DNA from 4 places in the Clostridium fungisolvens genome. Region 4 is predicted to be linked to each of the others. Evidence: riboswitches for the same ligand, from Rfam matches in the RefSeq annotation. Region 4 holds a riboswitch; each other region holds the start of a gene.
What was found. Region 4 has a riboswitch for thiamine pyrophosphate ahead of bsdtw1_RS09715 (ABC transporter ATP-binding protein). Riboswitches for the same ligand answer to the same signal wherever they lie in the genome.
Positions count from the first base shown of each region.

Region 1 (5,490 bases), 1.6 Mb from region 4:
AATAGAAGCATATTTTATGAGGTGAATATATGTTTTTGATGATTATTTCCTTTGTAATTATAATACTTATGGAACTTTCAGAGCTACTGAGAAAAAGGCAATTTAGAGAATTGCTAGCTTTTGGGATATTTACTTTAATCGCATTAATTATAAGTATATTTTATGTTTTGAGAATTCCTATATTCAATCCAGTAGAAATTTTACAATATATAATTAAGGATTTACTTCATTTAAATTATAGATAAATAGAATTTGTATACTAATTTTTTTACATATTTTATTAAAAAACATTATATCCGGAAGTTACTACATTAACTTCTGATAGGCTATAAAAAGTCTAGAAAGAATCACTAAGCTAGATAACATAAATAAGTTTGAAACTATAATGGGAGAAGTGCTGATTATGAAGATAGAGAAGGGCATGATATCAAGCTCAGAGTTAATGTTTCTGATAATAGCCTTACTTCAAGGATCTACGCTCACTGCAACTTTTATAAGTGGAGTTACTAAACAAGATACTTGGGTGGTAGTTGTGGTAAGTATTTTTATACTATGCTTTTTGCTGCAAGTTTATTTAAATTTGGTTCAGCGCTTTCCAGAAAAAAATATTATAGAGATAAATGATATTACATATGGAAAATATCTTGGAAAATTCATATCAATCATTTATATATATCATTTTTGGTTCATAGTGGCTGCAAATTTAAGATTTATAGCTGATTTTTTCTCTACTTTTCTTATGCAGGAAACAGATATTATTGTCTTTATAGTGGCTATAAGTATCGCTTGTATATATGTAATTAGGAAAGGATTAGAGGTTCTAGCAAGAATGGCACCGTTTTTTACTGTTTTTACAATAGTAATAGCCATTATAATTATTATCATGCTTTTTGAGCAATATGATATTAAAAATATGTTACCTATGTTTCAACTTAATTCAATTCAGTTTCTACATGGGGTAAATGTAATAACTGTAATACCATTTGGAGAACTTTTAATATTTCTAATGATATTTCCAAGCGTAAGAGATAAAGAAAATATAAAGAAATATTCTTTCAAAGGGATGTTCATAGGCGTAGCATTTTTCCTATTGATTGTTGTTAGAAATACACTAGCCCTCGGAATAGTAGGTGAATTGGAGATTCAGTCTTCACTTCAAGTTGCAAAGCTAATAGATATCGCTGATATTATCAGCAGGCTAGAATCATTAATAGCAGTTGTATTGTTATTTAATGTATTCATGAAAATTGCGATATTCTGCTATGGAACTGTATTAAGCTTAGCTCAAATTCTTAAACTTAGAACCTACAAACATATGGTTTCACCTATAGTTATTATTAGCATAATATTTTCAATTACTATGTATGAATCACCAGTAAATCAGTCATATACTGCTGCAAATATATATCCAGTCTATGCTTGGATTCCAGAAATATTATTTCCTATAACATCACTTATAATAGCTAAACTTAGAAATTTAAAGCAGTAAATAACCAATATTTAATTTACAAATAAATATAATAGAGGTATAATCGTCATGTAAAACTAATAAAAATTAAATATACCAGATATTTGCTGGGGGTGCCGCAAGGCTGAGAGGGATACTTTATCCTAACTCCATGAACCTGATATGGTTAGAACCATCGTAGGGAAGCAAGGGCTTTATTCGTACTTAAGCTTGCTTTTTGCAAGTTTTTTTATTTGAATAAATATGCTGTTAAGCAGTCTTTTGTATTTCTTACAATTGACTGCTTTTTTGTTTTCTTTATTAAAAAAATTATATTTAAGGAGAGATTATTGTATGAATTACACAACACAAATGGATGCTGCTAAGAAAGGAATTATAACTAAGGAAATGGAAGTAGTTGCAGAAAAGGAAAAACTAGATGTAGAAGTCCTAAGAACACTTATTGCTGAAGGTAAAGTTGTTATTCCTTCAAATAAAAATCATAAATCTTTAAGTGCGGAAGGTGTGGGACAAGGCCTTCGAACAAAGATAAATGTAAACTTAGGAATTTCAAAGGACTGTTGTGACCTTGATGTTGAATTGGAAAAAGTGAGAACTGCGATAAATATGAAGGCTGAAGCAATAATGGATTTATCTAACTATGGAAAAACTGAACACCTAAGAAAAAAGATTGTGGACATGTCTACTGCAATGCTTGGAACAGTTCCGATGTATGATGCTATAGGCTTCTATGATAAAGATCTTAAGGATATAACTGTGGATGAATTTTTCAGAGTAGTGGAAAAGCATGGAGAAGATGGAGTGGATTTTGTAACAATTCATGCAGGACTAAACAAAGAAACTGCTAAGATAGTAAAAAACAATCCTAGACTTACAAACATAGTTTCAAGAGGAGGTTCGTTGCTTTTTGCATGGATGGAACTTAATAAAGCTGAAAATCCATTTTATGAGTATTATGATAGGCTTTTAGATATTTGCGAAAAATATGATATTACAATTTCTTTAGGGGATGCTTGTAGACCAGGTTCTATAAAGGATGCTACTGATCCAGCACAAATAAAGGAATTGATTACTTTAGGTGAACTTACAAAGAGAGCTTGGGAAAGAAATGTACAAGTTATGATTGAAGGACCTGGACATATGCCTCTAAATGAAATACAAGCTAATATGCTTTTGGAAAAAAAACTATGCCATGGAGCCCCTTTTTATGTACTAGGACCTTTAGTAACTGATGTAGCTCCAGGGTATGATCATATAACTTCAGCTATAGGTGGTGCAATTGCGGCTTCTAGTGGTGCTGATTTCTTATGCTATGTTACACCTGCGGAACATTTAAGACTTCCAACCTTAGAAGATATGAAGGAAGGAATAATAGCAGCAAAGATAGCAGCTCATGCTGGAGATATTGCAAAAGGAGTGAAAGGTGCAATGGATTGGGACAATGCAATGAGTAAGGCAAGAGCAGATCTAGATTGGGAGAAAATGTTTGAACTATCCATAGATGAGGAAAAAGCAAGAAGATACAGAAAAGAATCTTCACCAGAAAACCCAGATAGCTGCACAATGTGTGGAAAGATGTGTTCTATGAGAACCATGAAAAAGATATTAAACAATGAGGATCTAAATATTTAGAAGATTTTAAAATAAAGAATTTATATTTGGAGTTGTAATAGATGCTATTAAATGGAGAAAAGAAAGAGTTCAGAGAGAACATAACAGTAGAAGAACTTTTAGAAGAACTAAAGATAAATTCAGATAAAGTTGTTGTAGAAGTAGATAGAATAATTATTGATAAGAATGAATACTCGATTAAAAAGTTAAGATCTGATTCAGAAGTAGAATTAATAAGATTTGTAGGAGGAGGCTAAATTGAGAATATATGTAAATGAGGTTCTAAGGGAAGTAGCAGATGATAGTACAGCTTACTCTATAAGAGAAGATTTTAAGGCAGATGCAGATATACTAATATATAACTCCTTTCCATTAAAGCAAGATATAAAGGTTAAGGCACTAGATAAGATTGTTTTAATAAAAAGAGGAGAGATGCCTTCTAAGGAAGAGCTGGAGGCTCTTATGGTAGCGAGGCATACCCCCTTTGTTCATGAGAAACTTAAAAAAGCTAAGGTTGGTATTGCCGGGCTTGGAGGTCTTGGGTCCAATGCGGCAGTAGCCTTAGCAAGGATGGGTATAGGAAAGCTTTTGCTCATTGATTTTGACATAGTTGAACCTAGTAATTTGAATAGGCAGTATTATTTTGTAAGACATATTGGTATGAAGAAAACAGAAGCTATGAAAGATATAATAAATGATTGTAATCCTTTCGTAGATGTTGAAATAAAAGATATTAGGCTTGATGAAAGTAATATTGAAGATATTTTTCAAGATGTTGATATAATAATCGAGGCTTTTGATGATCCTTCAGCAAAAGCAACTTTGGTAAGAACTGTTTTAAGTGGTATGAAAGATAAGAAAATAATAGCTGCTTCTGGTGTTTCGGGCTTTTACAGCAGTAATTCTATTATAACTAGAAAGCTAAAGGACAATCTTTATATGGTTGGAGATATGGAAACAGAAGCGGCAATAGGCTGTGGGCTTATGGCTTCAAGAGTTGCAGTTGCAGCTAATCATGAAGCAAATGCAGCAGTAAGAATTATTTTAGGGGAGGAAATATAATGGGAGATTTATTAAATATCGGTGGAGTAGAACTTAAAAGTAGACTTTTTGTAGGTACTGGAAAGTATGGTTCAAATAGAATAATTCCAGATATAATAAGAGCTAGCGGAACTCAAGTTGTTACTGCAGCTTTACGTAGAGTTAATTTTAGTGATGAAGAAGAAAATATATTAAATTATATAAGCAATTGTGTTATAATGCCAAATACTTCTGGCGCAAGAAATGCTGAAGAAGCTATAAGACTTGCAAAAATAGCAAAAGCTGCAGGCTGTGGTAACTGGGTAAAGATAGAGATTATGTCAGATAATAAATACTTACTCCCAGATAATTATGAAACTATAAAGGCAACAGAGGTATTAGCGGAAGAAGGTTTTATAGTTCTTCCGTACATGAATCCAGATATCATGGATGCTAAAAGAATGGTAAGTGCAGGAGCAGCTGCTGTAATGCCTCTTGGAGCACCTATTGGAAGTAACAGAGGAATTAGGACAAAGGAAATGATACAAATACTTATAGATGAAATAAAGGTTCCAATCATAGTGGATGCAGGGATAGGTAAGCCATCAGATGCAGCAGAAGCTATGGAAATGGGAGCTGAGGCTGTACTTATAAATACTGCACTTGCTACAGCCGGAGATCCGGTACTTATGGCTGAAGCTTTTAAACTTGCAGTTGAAGGTGGAAGAAAAGGATATTTAGCTAAACTAGGTGTTGAGAAATCTATGGCTGAAGCATCATCGCCATTGACTGGATTTTTAAGATAGGAAGTGAAATAAATGAGTTTTTATGACATAGCTAAAGAAGTTCAGGATTATAATTTTGAGAGCCTTCTTAATGGTATAACAGAAGATAGAATCAGGAGTATACTTAAAAAAGATAGGATAAGTAAAGAAGATTTTTTATGCTTGCTATCACCAGTAGCAGAAAAGTTTTTAGAGCCAATGGCACAAAAAGCACATAATTTAACTATGAGCAATTTTGGAAAAGCTGTAGTTTTGTATACTCCACTATATATTTCAAACTACTGTGTTAATAGGTGTGCTTACTGTAGCTATAACTTAGATAACAATATAAATAGACAAAAGCTTACTATGGATGAAATTGAGAAGGAATGCAAGATTATATATGAAAGTGGACTTAGGCATGTTATTCTTCTTACTGGTGAGTCTAGATTTCATAGCCCAGTATCTTACATAAAGGATGCTGTTAAGATAATGAAAAAGTATTTTAACTCAATAGCAATCGAAATATATCCTTTAGAAGAAGAGGAGTATAAAGAGCTTGTAGAAGCTGGAGTTGATGCACTTACTATATATCAAGAAACTTATAATATGGAGGTTTATGACAAG
Region 1 covers NZ_BLZR01000001.1:3,885,453-3,890,942, reverse strand. The annotation lists gene bsdtw1_RS17155 (Ger(x)C family spore germination protein) at 1-5, shown strand, start outside; gene bsdtw1_RS17150 (hypothetical protein) at 30-245, shown strand; gene bsdtw1_RS17145 (GerAB/ArcD/ProY family transporter) at 404-1,489, shown strand; TPP riboswitch at 1,568-1,669, shown strand; gene thiC (phosphomethylpyrimidine synthase ThiC) at 1,802-3,100, shown strand; gene thiS (sulfur carrier protein ThiS) at 3,142-3,336, shown strand; gene thiF (sulfur carrier protein ThiS adenylyltransferase ThiF) at 3,338-4,141, shown strand; gene bsdtw1_RS17125 (thiazole synthase) at 4,141-4,905, shown strand; gene thiH (2-iminoacetate synthase ThiH) at 4,918-5,490, shown strand, end outside.
Region 1: another riboswitch for thiamine pyrophosphate. It lies ahead of thiC (phosphomethylpyrimidine synthase ThiC); the one in region 4 lies ahead of bsdtw1_RS09715 (ABC transporter ATP-binding protein).

Region 2 (5,490 bases), 380 kb from region 4:
GAAAACAAAGAAGAAATTGATGGCCTTAGCGATTTGTTTGAGGATAATTATGCTTTTTAAAAAGAGCTTGGAAATTTTAGTAATAGAATAGTTGAATTATAAAATAAGAAGAATCCTACGACGTTTGGGTTCTTCTTTTTATTACATAGGATAGAATTTTAGTGACAACAAAATTTATTAATTTTAAGTATAATAAAGCCTATTAAAGGTTTTATAAAAACTTTTATTTGAAGTGTATACATGCACATATTCAGAATTATAACATAATATAATTCTGTAAAATTATATAAAGAAGGAATAACATGTATAATAATTATTGGGGTTACCCAAATCCTTATTTTAATAACATGGCCATGTATAATCCATACAATATGTACTATGGCTATTACATTTATCCTTTTAATCATCTCTATAATACACCAATGTATCATCATCAACATTATAATCAATACCAAAATCAGTACCATAATCCATACCATAATCAGGAGAATAGAGATTTTGATTCATATTATGTTCCTTTCAATGATGAAGAGGTATATGGATTTAGAGCTGATGCACCACAACCAACTGCTGTTGGCGGTGGAAGTCCAGTTACCCTAAAAGACTATGGTCCACAACCTTATACTGTTAATATTAATGAAGCCACAAAACAGAATAATACTTTCCGTACTGCTCTGTGGACAGGTAGACATCTTCAAGTTACTTTAATGAGCATTGATATCGGAGATAGTATAGGACTTGAAATTCACCCTAATGTTGATCAATTTTTAAGAATTGAACAAGGACAAGGGATTGTTAGGATGGGAAAAACTAAAGAGAAAATGGATTTTCAAGCAAATGTGGCAGATGAATTTGCAATCATGGTTCCAGCTGGTACATGGCATAATGTAATTAATACAGGGAATGTACCTCTTAAACTATATTCCATTTATGCACCTCCTCAACATCCACATGGCACTGTTCATGTTACAAAAGCAAATGCAGAAGCTGCTGAAGCAAAGAAACGTTAATTAGTAATAATAATCTTAATGTTTTCATCAATTACTTGAAGGAAATATATTGATATGTTATGATGATTTTATAAAACTTAATAAATACTTAGAGATATATTACTTTCATTGGAGTTTAATTTTTGAAAGAGTATGACATAAAACTACGTGCTTTGAAAATGATTTTCCGATTGAAGTAGTACATCCTTAACACAGGGGTGTTGGATTTGGCCAACTGAGATTAAGAACCGCAATTCTTTGACCCTAAAACCTGAACTGGGTAATGCCAGCGTAGGAAGTTGTTTATTTGAAATGTTAATTTAAGCACAAATCCTATGGGTTTGTGCTTTTTTACTGTATAGGAAATTATAGAACCTTAAAGCTAGCTAAACCTATAGCTTTCAATGATCTTGTAATTTTTTATGGCTATACAATAAAAATTAAAACTTATTCGTCTGCCAGGTTTTTCTCATATATATTCTGGAAGGCAGATGCATAAGAAACTGTAAATGCATTGATTTTGGACAAGTATAAGGGCTAATGTAAAGAAGTCCTAGATGAATAATTGCTAAATAAAATAATATTAACCTGGAGGTAGATTAACAAATGGGAATAAATAAAAAGGTTTCAGAAGCATTAAACAACGTAAGGGAGAAAACTCCTTTAGTACATCATATAACAAACTATGTAACTGTAAATGATTGTGCTAATATAACTTTAGCAATAGGTGGATCACCAGTAATGGCTGATGATATCAACGAAGTACGTGACATGGTATCACTTGCTTCAGCTTTCGTTATAAATATTGGAACTTTAAATAGCAGAACTGTGGAAGCAATGCTTGAAGGCGGAAAAAGAGCTAACGAGTTAAATATTCCTGTTGTCTTAGATCCAGTTGGTGCTGGTGCAACAGCTTATAGAACAGAAGTAGCAAAGAGAATATTAAATGAAGTAAAGTTATCAGTTGTAAGAGGAAACCTTTCAGAAATAAAGACTTTATACGGTATAGAAACTCAAACTAAAGGAGTAGACTCAGGAGAAACTATAGACGAAAATGCTGATGAGTTTACAATAGCAAAAGAAGTGGCGAAAAACTTTGCAAAGAAGTTAAATACAGTAGTTGCAATAACTGGAGCAGTGGATATCATAACAGATGGAAATACACTATATACAGCACATAATGGACATAAGATTATGGCTAAAATTACAGGGACTGGTTGTATGTGTACGTCACTAATTGGTTCATACTTGGGGGCAACAGACAGTGCTCTTATAGCAGCTCTTGCAGGTATTACTTCTATGAGCATTGCAGGAGAAGTAGCATACGAAAATCTAGATAAGAATAATGAAAGTACGGGTACATTAAAATCAAGAATAATAGATGGCATATACAATCTAAATGAGGATGTAATAATTGAAAGAGGAAGAATAAATGAAGAGTAATATAGATTACAAGCTTTATCTAGTTACGGATAGAGGAATATTAAAAGGAAGAGATATAGCTGTTGCTGTTGAAGATGCAATAAGGGGTGGCGCAACTCTAGTTCAGCTTAGAGAGAAAGATATAACTACTTCTGATTTTTATAAGGTAGCCTTAAAGGTTAAAGAAGTTACAAGCAGTTACGGGGTCCCTCTTATAATAAATGATAGAATCGATATTGCATTAGCAGTTGACGCTGAAGGAATTCATGTAGGACAAAGTGATATGCCTTGTGAAGTAGTGAGAAAAATAGTTGGAAAGGATAAGATAGTTGGTGTGTCTACTTCAACTATTGAAGAAGCTAAAAAGGCGGAAAAAGATGGAGCTGATTACATAGGTGTAGGAGCTGTATTTCCAACAAGTTCAAAGGATGATGCAAAGTCAGTATCTATAGAATTACTTAAAGCAATAAAGGAAAGTGTATCTATTCCGGTTGTAGCTATTGGAGGTATTTCATCAAAAAATGTAGCACTTCTTAAACCTGCAAATATCGAAGGGGTAGCTGTAATATCGGATATTTTAGGTAAAGATGAAATAACTTTAGCTGCGAAGGAATTGAAGGAATTGATATAACTTTGGCTTGTTTGTAAGCTTATTAATAAATAAAGAGTTGCTGTTTAAGGAAAAGTGTATATAATCCTCAATGTATGGATATATTTTCCAGGAAATAGTGAGCGAAAATCAATTAAATTAGAAGGATAATAAGGAAATATAATTTTTATTTCTTTATTATCCTTTTTTCGGTATAAGAAAATATAGAATTTTCAAGCTAGCAAAAATGGGGAGTTTCAATGTTTTTAGGAGCTTTTTATGGCTATACAGTAAAAAAAATAAAACTTATTCGCCTGCCTATTTTCCTCATATACATTCAGAAAGGCAGATGCACAAAAAAACTCGCTGATAAAAGTTCGCTTCAGCAAATTTTTCATGTAAAATAATTGTATACATATTTGAACATAGAACGTCTTAGTAATAGATACCTAAATTAAAACCATAAGGGTGAGTTGTAAAAATCTAACTTTTTATAAGATTATTGTTTGTATTTGGGTATAAGTATTACTTAATGAAGCGCTTCAAATTAAAGGAAATAAAATTATGGCTATATTTAGACAGGGTGATAATTTTAAATTTTACCGAAAATATTTACTTTATAGAGGGAGGAAAGAATGAGCTATGGATTAATTAACGAGATGTTTGAGCAAAAAATGAAGCTCATTCATAAGTATTTGATAAAGCTGGGTTGCAGCCAAGACAATGCTGAAGATATAGTACAAGATACCTTCTATAAAGCACTAAAGTACATTGATGGAATACAATCTGATAAGATGTCTTCATGGCTTTTTAAGGTTGCAATTAATAAATATTATGATTTGTGTAGGAAGAACAATAGACATATTCATATGAGCATAGACGAAGATATTTTTAAAGAAACCTTACATGACAGCAAACTAGTTGAGGACTTTATATTAGATTTAGAACAAAAGGAAGAAATTCTTAAAGCTTTAAATTCTATTAGTGATATTCATAAAAATCTATTGGTGTTTAAGTATGAAATGGGATTATCTTATAGAGAAATCGCAGAGCTTTTGGACATAAATGAGAATACTGTTAAGACTTATTTGTTTAGAGCCAGAGAGCAGTTTAAAAAGGTTTGGAGGGATAGATTTGAAAAGTGATGATGAAAAATTAAAAGAGTTATTTGGAGAAAAAGAAAAGCCTGTTTTTAGTAAAGTTATAAAAAAGGCTAAAATTTTTTCTGTATTAAGAACAATTATATTGAGTCTAATGATAGTAATTATTTTAAGTTTTGTAGTACTGATATCTAACGCAAAAATTTTGAATAATATGGGAGAACAGAAACAGATGGATTTGAGCACTTGGTATAATATAAGTATGCCGAATGCTTATATAGGGAATATTCAGTTTGATGATAGGATTTTTACAGGGGAAATAGATTTTGTAAGATATAGATTCTTAGGTAATAAACCTATAACCGATGGAAGCTATAAGGAGGGATATGGATTTCCTTTAATTAATGGAATATATGGTGATTTAGGATTTACCTTGTTTGGTGGTAGTAATATAAATGAAATGACAAGTTATAACAAAGCTGGAAAGCGCATTATGAAATTTTATCATCCTTCTGTAAAATATGATAATTATATAAATAATTTAGATGTTATCGATAAGATTGGTGCAAATAAGCTAGCAGAGATGTCATTATCTTTTGATAAAGCATATACCATAGACGAAGTAAGACAAATGCTTCCTAAGGAAATTACTTTAAATTGGTATTGGGTAGATACTTATAATGAAAAGGATCTAAGTATGACAGGTATGTCTGATAAAAATGAAAAGAGCAATAAAGATAGCGTAGTTTTTGAAGAAAATTATGTGTATGGTATAAAAGCTTTAGACTTACTAGGAAATAAGATTGACAATCCAGAAGAAATGTTCATTGGTGCAATTACTATGGGAAGTAAAGATAAAATGGTCGCGTCAATATATAAAAATATATTTAACAAATTGAGCCAAGGTAAAGGCGAGGTTAAAAAAGATGATCTAAAGATAATAGGAGTAGTTGTAAGTGGAGATATAGATTCTCTAAAGAAGTTGAAAAATCAAAATTATATAAAAGCGGCTACTTTAGGGGCCGTTGCAGATAAATATTAAAGGGGGGATATCGGTGAAAACATATTTCAAACTTGAACTAAAAAAAGCAATATTTTCGTGGAGAACTATGCTTTCGATACTAATAGTTCTAACAAGTTTAGCTATACCATTTTTGGAAGAACTAAGGTTTCCTTATCCAGGTTTAGATGGAGTAGATTATTATATAAGAATATCCTACTTTTCATATATAGGTTATATAGGACCTGTAGTAACAGCGTTAATTTATTCAACCTCTATAATCAGAGATAAAGATAAAGGTTTTATAAATAAGCTTATGGAAATTATAGATCTAAAAACATATTACAAGGTCAAAGTAGCAGTGAATAGTTTGGTAACCTTTATTGTATT
Region 2 covers NZ_BLZR01000001.1:1,908,240-1,913,729, forward strand. The annotation lists gene bsdtw1_RS08075 (FtsZ/tubulin family protein) at 1-60, shown strand, start outside; gene bsdtw1_RS08080 (cupin domain-containing protein) at 303-1,010, shown strand; TPP riboswitch at 1,194-1,305, shown strand; gene thiM (hydroxyethylthiazole kinase) at 1,596-2,432, shown strand; gene thiE (thiamine phosphate synthase) at 2,422-3,042, shown strand; gene bsdtw1_RS08095 (RNA polymerase sigma factor) at 3,636-4,145, shown strand; gene bsdtw1_RS08100 (anti sigma factor C-terminal domain-containing protein) at 4,135-5,142, shown strand; gene bsdtw1_RS08105 (hypothetical protein) at 5,156-5,490, shown strand, end outside.
Region 2: another riboswitch for thiamine pyrophosphate. It lies ahead of thiM (hydroxyethylthiazole kinase); the one in region 4 lies ahead of bsdtw1_RS09715 (ABC transporter ATP-binding protein).

Region 3 (5,490 bases), 2.3 Mb from region 4:
AGATTTCGAATATATAAAACAAAATAAAGTTGATAAAATAGTGATTCAGAGCACTAGAGATACTGGATTTAGATTTGTTGTAACAGACAAGAGTACTATATCAGAGATATATGATTTATTATCCTCTGCAAAAGCAGTAAGTGAAAAATCCACTCTTGCACCAGATTATGTATTTGAAATGCAAATGGGAAAAGAAGTAAAGAAGTTTAATTATGTAGTTGGTATATATGATAAGAAAACCGGCAATTTTTATGATGATAAATCTATATACGTAGTTCCAAAGCGACTAGATAATGATATAATACAAAACTTATCTTTTATCAGGAAACCTAGAGAATTTGAAAATGTATATTATTCTTCTATATTAGAGGTTATAAAAAAGAATAAAGATGGGTTGATGAAAGATGATGGAAGTATTGGGATAGATATTTCTGATGATAGGGACTGTGCGCAGTACATCTTATCTACTGATTTAGAGCAGTTCAAACGAGATATAAAATCCATAATTCCAAATGGCCAGTTGGTGGATAAAAATTCAGATAAGTTCAATGTAATAATTAGCGTTAAAAATCAAGGGTATAAGACTAAAACATTTAAAACTATAGTAACTATAACAAATAAAAAAGATAATTCTCAAACAAATTACTATGTAGATTGTAAGTATGATGATTTTAATGCATGGCAAATAAACGTATTAGATAAAAAGCCAGATACCTGGTAGAAAATAGGAGGTACTATAAATGGGAGATTGTTCAACATGTGCAAGTAAAGATAAATGTTCAAGCGCTAAAAGCGGTACAAATGTATGTGTTAAGGTTATGCCTAAATACGGTAATATTAAAAATATAATTGGTGTTATAAGTGGAAAAGGTGGAGTTGGAAAATCTACTGTTACTGGTATAATGGCTACTCACTTGAGAAAGAAAGGGTATAAAGTTGGAGTGTTAGATGCTGATATAACAGGTCCATCAATGCCAAGGTTCTTTGGGATCAATGAAAAGCGAGCACAAATGCTACCAATAGATGATAATAACAACTTTAAATTTATTCCTGTTGAAACAGAAATGGGAATAAAGGTAATATCAATGAATTTGCTTACAGCTGAAGAAGCTCAGCCTGTTATATGGAGAGGACCTGTAGTAACTGGGGTTCTAAATCAGATGTACACTGATACTGTATGGGATGATTTAGACTACTTGCTGATAGATATGCCACCAGGAACTGGTGACATAGCTCTTACAGTAATGCAAAGTTTTCCTATATCAGAAATTGTGGTCGTATCAACTCCTCAAGACATGGTTTCAATGATTGTTAAAAAGGTTGTTATTATGGCTGAAAAGGTTGGAGTACAAATAAGAGGCGTTGTAGAGAACATGTCTTACATAGAATGTGATGGATGTGGTACAAAGATGAGAGTATTTTCTAAAAAATCTGCAGAAGAACATGCAGAGTATTTAGGGTTACCACTTATCTGTGAGTTGCCGATAAATGTTGATTTAACTGAGGCTTTAGAAGAAGGAAAAGCAGAAGGTTACGTAGCAGATAATGCCTTATATGAAATGCTCTTTGCAGGATTATATTAAAAGACTTCTGTGATATGAATTAACCTTAAATTTAGCCCTAACAGTATTAAAGCATCGGATGACTATTCAATTCATTTCAACATGATGCGTTAATAAAGCTATTAATTAAATATTCAAGTTTCATTGTTAAATTATCATTTTCTAGACATAAAATGAAACCTTTAGGAGATAATATAGATGTTAATTATTTTTGAGGAGGAAGTTTTATGAGAGCTGACGTAGATAAGGATACTTGTATTGGATGTGGACTTTGTCCATCTATTTGCCCAGAGGTATTTGATATGGAGGATGATGGAAAAGCTGCAGCGGTAAATCCTGATGTTCCTGAAGGAGTAGAGGATTCAGCTAAGGAAGCTGAAGAAAGTTGTCCTGTAAATGCAATATCAGTAGAATAGTACTATATTGAAAAAGCAGTGCTTTTAGCACTGCTTTTTTACTTTAATTATCTATGGTTTTTTAGTTTTTCATCAATTGAAATACCGCCATACCTTTCATCGAGTCTAACAACAGTTACTACTCGGTCAATTCCTAGGTCAAAGGGTATCCTGTGAGCTTTTTTTATTACTTCAAATACTTTGTCCAATTCACCTTCAATAGTTGTACTCATGGCACCAACTTCATATTTTAACCCTGATTGTCCTATATACTCAATTACCTTATCTACTACTTTATACATTTCATCTTCACTTGCACATGGAACTAATGGCATTACTGCTATATCTACTATGACCATATCAATACCTCACTAATATGAGCCTAGAGAGGCTTGTTTAACAAGTCTTTCAACTGGTAGGAAATAAAGTATTATAACGCATATGATTGCCTCTGCGCCCATTATTAAGCCATTTACAGTTAAGGAATATATCCATACAGATGTACCAGCAGGTGCATATTCACCAAAGAATACAACTCCAGATATAAAATGGCATAGGAACCTTCCGAAAATTGCAATAATACATGCTAACAACTTTGTGTTTGCACCTAGTATTTTGCTGTTTTTAAAGAAACCAGATAAACCAAGAGCAGCAAATGCTAAAGGGTAATCAAATAGTAATTGCACTGGATGAACAATATAAGGATCAGTAAGAAGATTTATCAAACCATATAAAAATCCAGTTAGAAGGCCAACAGATGGACCATATATTAGCCCGATAAGTATTATAGGAATCATACTTCCAGGAGTAACACTTCCACCTTGAGGAAAGTGATATAATTTAAGCGCTTGTAGAATAGTAGCTAGAGCAAGTGCTAAGGCAATTCTTGCTATAAGCTTTGCATCAAATTTAATTTTCCTTGAGGCTGCAAAAACTCCTATTAGTACTGCACAACCTAATAATGCTATAACATTCATAGGGTTTGTAAAGATGTCTGCTAAATTTTTTGGTAAACTGCTAAATTTAGATAGTCCCTCAAAAAATTCTTTAACCATTTGACTAAAGTAATTAATCATAATAATCCCCCTTTTAGTGTTTAAGGAGTGAAAAGCGAGAGAAAAAAACCGTATTCCAGACGGAATACGGTTGATATACTATCAATAACGCTTTCCTACGCTGGTATTATCCAGATCAGGTATGAGGGTTAATGAACGAAGTCATCTCTCAGCCTTAAGGCACCCCTAGCACACTGTTTTAATTTAGCATTATTATACTCCAAATTTTAGAAAAAATCAATTTGTTTATTGCTGTTAGACTTATCATGTGAGAAGGAATTTGTATCAACAGAATTCCTCATAGTTATGGGTATATCAACTGTATCGCCAACTTTAACATTTTGAGAGAGCCTAGATACATCTAAATCTATAGTGCTTCCATCTTCTAAAGATATGAAAGCATCGGTTTTGTTCATGTCTAAAACTTTTCCTTTCAAAAAATCACCTCTTTGCTAAATTTATATACGTAAAAAAATCTTTTTTATAAACACTAGTCTTTACTTTTAATAAATATTTATACTGAAAAAATCATTTAATTGTAATTGCTCGCTCATATAGCATCTTCTGTATAACCAATTAATTTCAACAATATTCTTAAACATAGCCTTATCTAATTGAATTATAAATTTATAAAGAATAAAAAAAGTAAGACTTATAAAAGTCTTACTTCAATATTTTGACGAAAAATCAGTACATAAAGTTGAGAATCTGATTGTATAAATACTTCTAATATAAATCAGAATAAATTATTTTAAAAACATCTAATGCTTCTTCTATCTTAATTTTTAGGAGAGATTTTCTGTTGTTAAATTCTTTGAAACCTTTATCTGTAAGAGTGTAAACTTTCATGAATTTTTTCTTAGGATCATCCCATTCGCCGAGTATAAGATCTTCTTTTTCAAACTTCTTTAGTAAAGGATATATTCCGCCAGTGCTAGGAACCCATAAGCCATTAGTTCTTTCTCCTATTTTATGAGATATATCATTTCCGTTTGTAGGACCCAAACTTAATATATAAAGAACATAAATTGGAAGCAGACCTTTAGTAAGTACTTGTCCTACGGCCTCTTTTTCTTTTTGAACTTTTTTTAGCTCATTGAGTTTTTGCTTATATTCCTCATACAGGCGTTTTTCTTCAGCTTTTATATCTTCTATGTTACTAAATTTAAATTCGTCCACTATAACGACTATTCCCTTTGTATAGCAAGGCCTAAGAGTCCAGGTCCTGCGTGTACCCCTAATGCTGGCCCGATGGTTGATATACTTATATGAGTTATATTTGGTAAATCCTTTACAACTTCTAAGAAAGCTTTTGCTTCATCCAATGCATCACCCTGTAGTATCCAAACCTTACATTTAGAGATACTTAGATGCTCATCTAGTATTTCTCTTAACTTACCTATAGCTTGCTTTCTACCTCTTGCCTTAGAATGAGTGAAATAAATACCATCATCATTTATAGAGATTATTGGCTTTATATTTAGCATTTCTCCTATAGTTCCAGAAACCTTTCCGATTCTTCCACCTTTTTTTAAATAATCTAGAGTTTTAAGTGTAAAGTAACCATCAGTTTTTTCTCTAAGTTTTGGTAGAACTTCGATTATTTCTTCAAAAGTGCTACCTGATTCTATCATTTCAGCTGCTACTAAAGTTATAGCGCCTTGAGGCATACTTAAGGTTTTAGAATCAAAGATATATGTCTTTAGATTTGGATGATTCTCAGCTATTATTCTTAAACTATTTGCAGTGCCAGAAAGTCCGGACGATATACTTATAGATATAGCATGTGTATATCCTTGAGCTTCAATTTGGTTCAAGGTATTTTCTATAAATTGTCCATCAGGAAGTGATGTTTTTGGTATTTCTTTTTCAAGAGATAGGTATAACTCTTCTGGGCTTATCTCTAGCCTGTCTAAATAATCATTATCTTTATATATAATTCTTAAAGGTAAGAAAAACATATTATATTTATTTAAAATTTCAGTGTCTAAATCACAGCCACTATCAGTAATTAAAGCTATTTTTTGCAAGGTATATTCCTCCTCAGATCTATTATGATTAAATTATATCACAAGTGATAACTATATCAATACTGATATAGTTGAAGAAAAAAATTTGATCATTTGAATATTATACATATATTGCGTTGAATAAGTATTAAATTATTCAATCATATATTTAAAAAAATTAAAAAATTAATTATAATATAAGAGCAGGTTGTACGTAAAGGTAATTGTAATTTTAAGGTGTCAATATTAAGTTTATTTTTATTTTTTGGGGTGAAGATTTTGAAAAAAGATTTTCTGATATATATAGTATTGGCTTTTCAATTATTTTTTATAATATTTTTTATTATAAAAAATATTAAGTTGAAAAATAATATTATGCAGATAGAAATAATAAAGAAAGAAATATATAGTATGGGTAAAAAGATAAGCACTACTGATAGTCGAAGCTTAGTGTATGAAATTATGCTGG
Region 3 covers NZ_BLZR01000001.1:4,595,092-4,600,581, reverse strand. The annotation lists gene bsdtw1_RS20430 (YhfM domain-containing protein) at 1-721, shown strand, start outside; gene bsdtw1_RS20425 (Mrp/NBP35 family ATP-binding protein) at 741-1,583, shown strand; gene bsdtw1_RS20420 (ferredoxin) at 1,790-1,978, shown strand; gene bsdtw1_RS20415 (MTH1187 family thiamine-binding protein) at 2,026-2,316, opposite strand; gene thiT (energy-coupled thiamine transporter ThiT) at 2,329-3,033, opposite strand; TPP riboswitch at 3,109-3,210, opposite strand; gene bsdtw1_RS20405 (hypothetical protein) at 3,240-3,449, opposite strand; gene bsdtw1_RS20400 (PadR family transcriptional regulator) at 3,739-4,191, opposite strand; gene bsdtw1_RS20395 (DegV family protein) at 4,200-5,042, opposite strand; gene bsdtw1_RS20390 (sensor domain-containing diguanylate cyclase) at 5,301-5,490, shown strand, end outside.
Region 3: another riboswitch for thiamine pyrophosphate. It lies ahead of thiT (energy-coupled thiamine transporter ThiT); the one in region 4 lies ahead of bsdtw1_RS09715 (ABC transporter ATP-binding protein).

Region 4 (5,490 bases):
CTGTTTGCTACTCCATAATCTACTGGATTGAAAGTGATAAGTTCAATACCTTCTTTTTCTAAAAGTAGCTTTTCGTGGTTTATATATCCACCTATTATTGCATCAACTCTTTTTGTTTCCATTGCAGGCATCAAATCGTAGCCAACATCTACAAAGTTTACCTTTGAAGCATCTGCCCCAGCAGCAGTAACCATTGCCTTAACTGTTTCCTTATCAATATCAAAGGATGCATATCCAACCTTTTTACCTTCTAGATCTTTTAAAGTTTTAACTCCTGAATCCTTACGTACCATAAGCTGATTTAATGGGCTTCTAACTATTGCACCAACAGACTTAACTGGAATGTTTTCGCCCCTTGCTAAGATCACTTGTTTAGGGTAGCTTATAGCTAAGTCAGCTTTATTTGCTGCCACTAATTTAATTCCATCATCTGTACCTGCAGGTGTAATTAAATTAACTTTTAATCCAGCTTCCTTAAAATAACCTTGTTCTTCTGCAGCATATAAGAATGTATGTACTGCGTTTGGATACCAATCTAAAAGAACATTAATCTCTTTTAATTCTTTAGTAGCACTTTTTTCGTCTTTATTATTGGATTTATTAGTACATGCACTTAAAAATAAACCTAACATTACTACCATAACTAATAAAATACTAATCTTTTTTAATTTCATAATTACTCTCCTTTATTACTCTTCTGTATTTTAATAAAATCTTTTCTAGCAAAAAACCTGTAGAAAATAAGGCTAATCCTAGAAATGATAAAACTAACACTCCTGCAAAAACCGAATCTGATTGCAGCATACCTGCTGTTCTCTTCACATATATACCTAAGCCTTTTTCTGCACCTAACCACTCTCCTATGGTAGCTCCTGCAACACTATAGGTAGCGGCTATCTTAAAGCTGCTTAAAAAATTAGGAAGCACAGTGTTCATATGAAGTTTAAAAAATATTTGAAACTTACTTCCACCTAGAGCTTTTAAAACATCCTCTAGATCCTTATCTACAGCATTTAGCCCATCCAACGTACTTATAACGATAGGAAAGAAGCAAAACAGTACTACTACAGCTACCTTTGACCATATGCTATATCCAAACCACATAACCATAATCGGAGATAAAGCTATTGTAGGGATTGTTTGAGAAAATACTATAATAGGATACAAGGTTTTCCCAACATTTCTCCAAAGATAAATGGAAAGAGCGCAAGAAATACCAATAATTACAGATATCATAAGCCCAAGTACCGCTTCTCCTAAGGTTATAATGGAATGTCCATATAATAGTTCCCTTTGAGTCCATAATGCTTTAAGCACCATAGATAGTCTTGGTATAATATATTTCGGCACTTTGAAGTATGGTATTAAAAACTCCCATGCTAGAAGTAGAAGTAATAAGAACATTAAAGGAAATATATAATCCTTTATCTTTTTCATCATGAATTCCCCCTATCATTCTCTTCCAACGCATCAAGAATATTTAAAATACTTCTTTTTAATTCTATAAACTCACTTGAAAGTGTAGTTTCATAGCTTCTTGGTCTATCTATATTAACCTCTATAGATTTTAAATTTTTGTATGGTACTTCAGTACAAATAAGTATCCTATCTGATAAAAGTAAAGCCTCATCTATATCATGGGTTATCATAAATACAGTATTCTTTTCCCTTTGACAAAGTTCTAAAAGCCACGTCTGCATCTTTCTTCTAGTTAATGCATCTAAAGAAGAAAAAGGCTCATCCAATAAAAGTACTGAAGGCTTATTTACTATAGCTCTTAAAAAAGAAGCTCTTTGTCTCATGCCACCAGATAATTCATAAGGGTAGTATTTTTCAGTTCCTTCAAGTCCAAAGTCTTTAAAATAAGCAGCTGCTATTTTCCTTGCTTCTTTTTTGCTGTGACCATTTAATTCAAGTCCAACTGATGTATTGTCAAGAATATTCCTCCAGGGCATTAGAGAGTCCTTTTGGGGCATGTAGCCTATTATATTTTTATTGTCGTCCTTCACCACTTCTATTGTACCTTTTTGTGGCTTAATCAAACCTAAAATCAATCTAAAGAGAGTGCTTTTCCCTGTGCCGCTTGGCGCAATAATTGTAACAAACTCATTTTTATCGATAGTAAGGGACAGATCATCAATTATCAACTTTTCTGAATCCTTATACTTAAACGATAAATTGTTAATTTCCAATACTTTCATATAAATTATCTAACTTTTTTATAGTCTCCATATCAAAATAAAATATTTTAGATATTACGAAAACTTGTACTAACCATGCCTACCAAATAGGATAACATTTTGAGAACAATTTTTCCGAAAACTTCAAAAAAACTCCTTTCAATCAGTATTTGCCATACCAACGAAAAGAGTTAATAATCTAATAATCGTAAATCCACATAACCTTAGATTTACCTGTCATATTGTCTTAAAACTTCCCTTCGCTGGCATTACCCAGTGCAGGTTCAAAGGGTCTGAAAAACTTCATCTCAGCCTTAATGGCCCCCCTAGCATTACAGATAAATTTTATAGTTTAAACCGAAAAATGTCAATAGTTTCATGATATTTATATAAATCTATATTTAAGAATATTATAAACATTAAGGATTTAATCGTATACAAAAAGGAGCTCGTACACATGAACTACTGTCATTTGTGTAAAAGCTCCTCTTAATATTATCTTGGTTGTACTATTAATTTTATTGCTGTTCTTTCTTCACCATCAATCATTATATCAGTGAAAGCTGGTACACACACTATATCTTTTCCACTAGGAGCAACGAAGCCTCTAGCAATTGCAATAGCCTTAACAGCTTGATTTATAGCTCCCGCACCTACTGCTTGTATTTCTACGATATTTTTTTCTTTTATTATAGCAGCTAATGCTCCTGCCACAGAGTTAGGATTAGATTTTGTTGATACTTTTAATACTTCCATTATTATATGACCTCCTAGAAATTTCGATATCGTTTACATAAAGTATAATAATTACCTACTTTATCTATATTCTATATAAACTCTGAAAAACCTCTTTTTTTAAATTTATTTTTTTAAAAATTTTATAAAATTTTTACAAATAATAAACAAGTCACTAAAAAGCATGAAAAATCACTGAAGCGACTTTCTTCAGTGATTTTTTACGCATATGACTTTCTGAATGTATATTAGGAAACTTACAGGCGAATAGGTTTTATTTTTTACTTTATAGCTACAAAAAATTCTAAAATATTGAAATATCTAGGTTTAATTAACTCAAAAATTTTATAATTTCATATACAGTAAAAAAATACATTTTGTTTTCACAAAATGTATTTTATAATTACTTGGCATAGTCAACTGCACGGGTTTCTCTAATAACATTTATTTTAATTTGTCCTGGATATTCTAATTGTTCTTCTATGTTCTTTACAATATTCCTTGCCATTTCAATGGCCCCTGCATCATCAACTTGATCTGGTTTAACCATAATTCTAATCTCTCTTCCAGCTTGAATGGCATATGACTTTTCTACACCTTCGTATGAATTTGCAATTTCTTCGAGCTTTTCTAATCTCTTAATATAAGCTTCTAAGGTTTCTCTTCTTGCGCCTGGTCTTGCTGCCGAAATTGCATCAGCTGCTTGAACTAGTACTGCTTCAAGAGATAGCATTTCTACATCACCATGATGAGCTGCTATAGCATTAACTACTATTGGTGATTCATGATATCTTTTAGCTAAATCTCCACCTATTAAGGCATGAGGTCCTTCATACTCTTGATCTACAGCTTTACCAATATCATGTAACAAACCAGCTCTTCTTGCGAGTGTAACATCTAAACCAAGTTCAGATGCCATAAGTCCTGCTAAGTATGAAACCTCAATAGAGTGTTTTAGAACATTTTGACCATAACTAGTTCTATACTTTAATCTACCTAGAAGTCTAATTAATTCAGGGTGTAGTCCGTGTACTCCGGTTTCGAAGGTAGCTTGTTCTCCTTCTTCCTTAATATCATTTTCCACATCCTTAGTTGCTCGTTCTACCATTTCTTCTATTCTAGCTGGGTGAATTCTACCATCTACAATTAATTTTTCTAGAGCGATACGCGCTACTTCTCTACGAATTGGATCAAAACTTGATAGTATTACTGCTTCTGGAGTATCATCAATAATCAAATCAACTCCTGTTAGTGTTTCTAAAGTCCTAATGTTTCTACCTTCTCTACCTATAATTCTGCCCTTCATTTCGTCATTAGGTAAAGCCACAACGTGTACAGTAGATTCTGAAACATGATCAGCGGCACATCTTTGAATAGCAGTAGTGATTATTTCTCTTGCTTTCTTATCCGCTTCTTCTTTTGCTTTAGTTTCAACTTCTTTAATCATTATAGCAGCATCATGTTTTATTTCCTTACTTATTTCGTCAAGAAGAATTTGCCTTGCTTCTTCACTAGATAGACTTGATATTCTTTCTAGCTCTTCGCGCTGCTTTGTGTATAATTCCTGTACACTATCCTCTAATTGTTGAACCTCTTGTATCTTTTTGTTGAGGCCCTCATCCTTTTTTTCTAAAGCATCACTTTTTTTGTCTAGAGATTCTTCTCTTTGTATTAATCTTCTCTCTAAACGTTGAATTTCATTTCTTCTTTCACGGGATTCTCTTTCAACATCACTTCTTAACTTATGAACTTCTTCCTTAGCTTCCAAAATTGATTCTTTTTTCAGTGCTTCTGCTTCTCTTTTTGCGTTATCCAAATTAGTTTCAGCTTCCTGTTCTAAGCTGGACATTCTACGTTTAAAAGTATTTTGAATTACTGAATACTCGATAATTCCTAGCACTATCAAAACTATTACACAAACTATAATTTCAATAATGTATCTTCCCATTATTAACACCTCCTTCGCACTATTTTAGCAATATATATTATAAGTAAATATGAAGGCGTAGTAAGGTGCATATTAAATTCTCACTGTAATTAAATGAATATGATAAACCAGTATTTGTTATTATTTTATATTAATTTTAAAATTATGTCAAGTTGATAGGTAAAAGCTTGTTAAAAACAATTTAATATCTTTATATATATTATTATTATCAATTGTTTGTAATTTATAACAAAAAAATAAATCGCATATGCGATTTATTTTTCTTCACCAGCTGACTTACCTTGTTTACCTTCTGCTTTAGTTGTAGCTACTTCTGCTTTAGCAGGTGTATTTGCTACAGTAAGTGGCAAACCATATTTTGATCTTATTTTATTTTCTATTTCAAATGCTATTTCAGGATTTTCTTTAAGGAATTGTTTTGCATTTTCTCTTCCTTGTCCTAATCTCACATCACCATATGAGAACCAAGCACCACTTTTTTGTATAATCTCATCTTTTACACCAACGTCAACTAAATTACCTGTCTTTGATATTCCTTCTGCATACATAATATCAAATTCAGCTTGTTTGAAAGGAGGTGCAACCTTATTCTTAACTATCTTGATTCTAGTTCTATTTCCAACAATA
Region 4 covers NZ_BLZR01000001.1:2,284,772-2,290,261, forward strand. The annotation lists gene bsdtw1_RS09705 (ABC transporter substrate-binding protein) at 1-674, opposite strand, end outside; gene bsdtw1_RS09710 (ABC transporter permease) at 655-1,437, opposite strand; gene bsdtw1_RS09715 (ABC transporter ATP-binding protein) at 1,437-2,201, opposite strand; TPP riboswitch at 2,419-2,518, opposite strand; gene bsdtw1_RS09720 (stage V sporulation protein S) at 2,676-2,936, opposite strand; gene rny (ribonuclease Y) at 3,319-4,863, opposite strand; gene recA (recombinase RecA) at 5,118-5,490, opposite strand, start outside.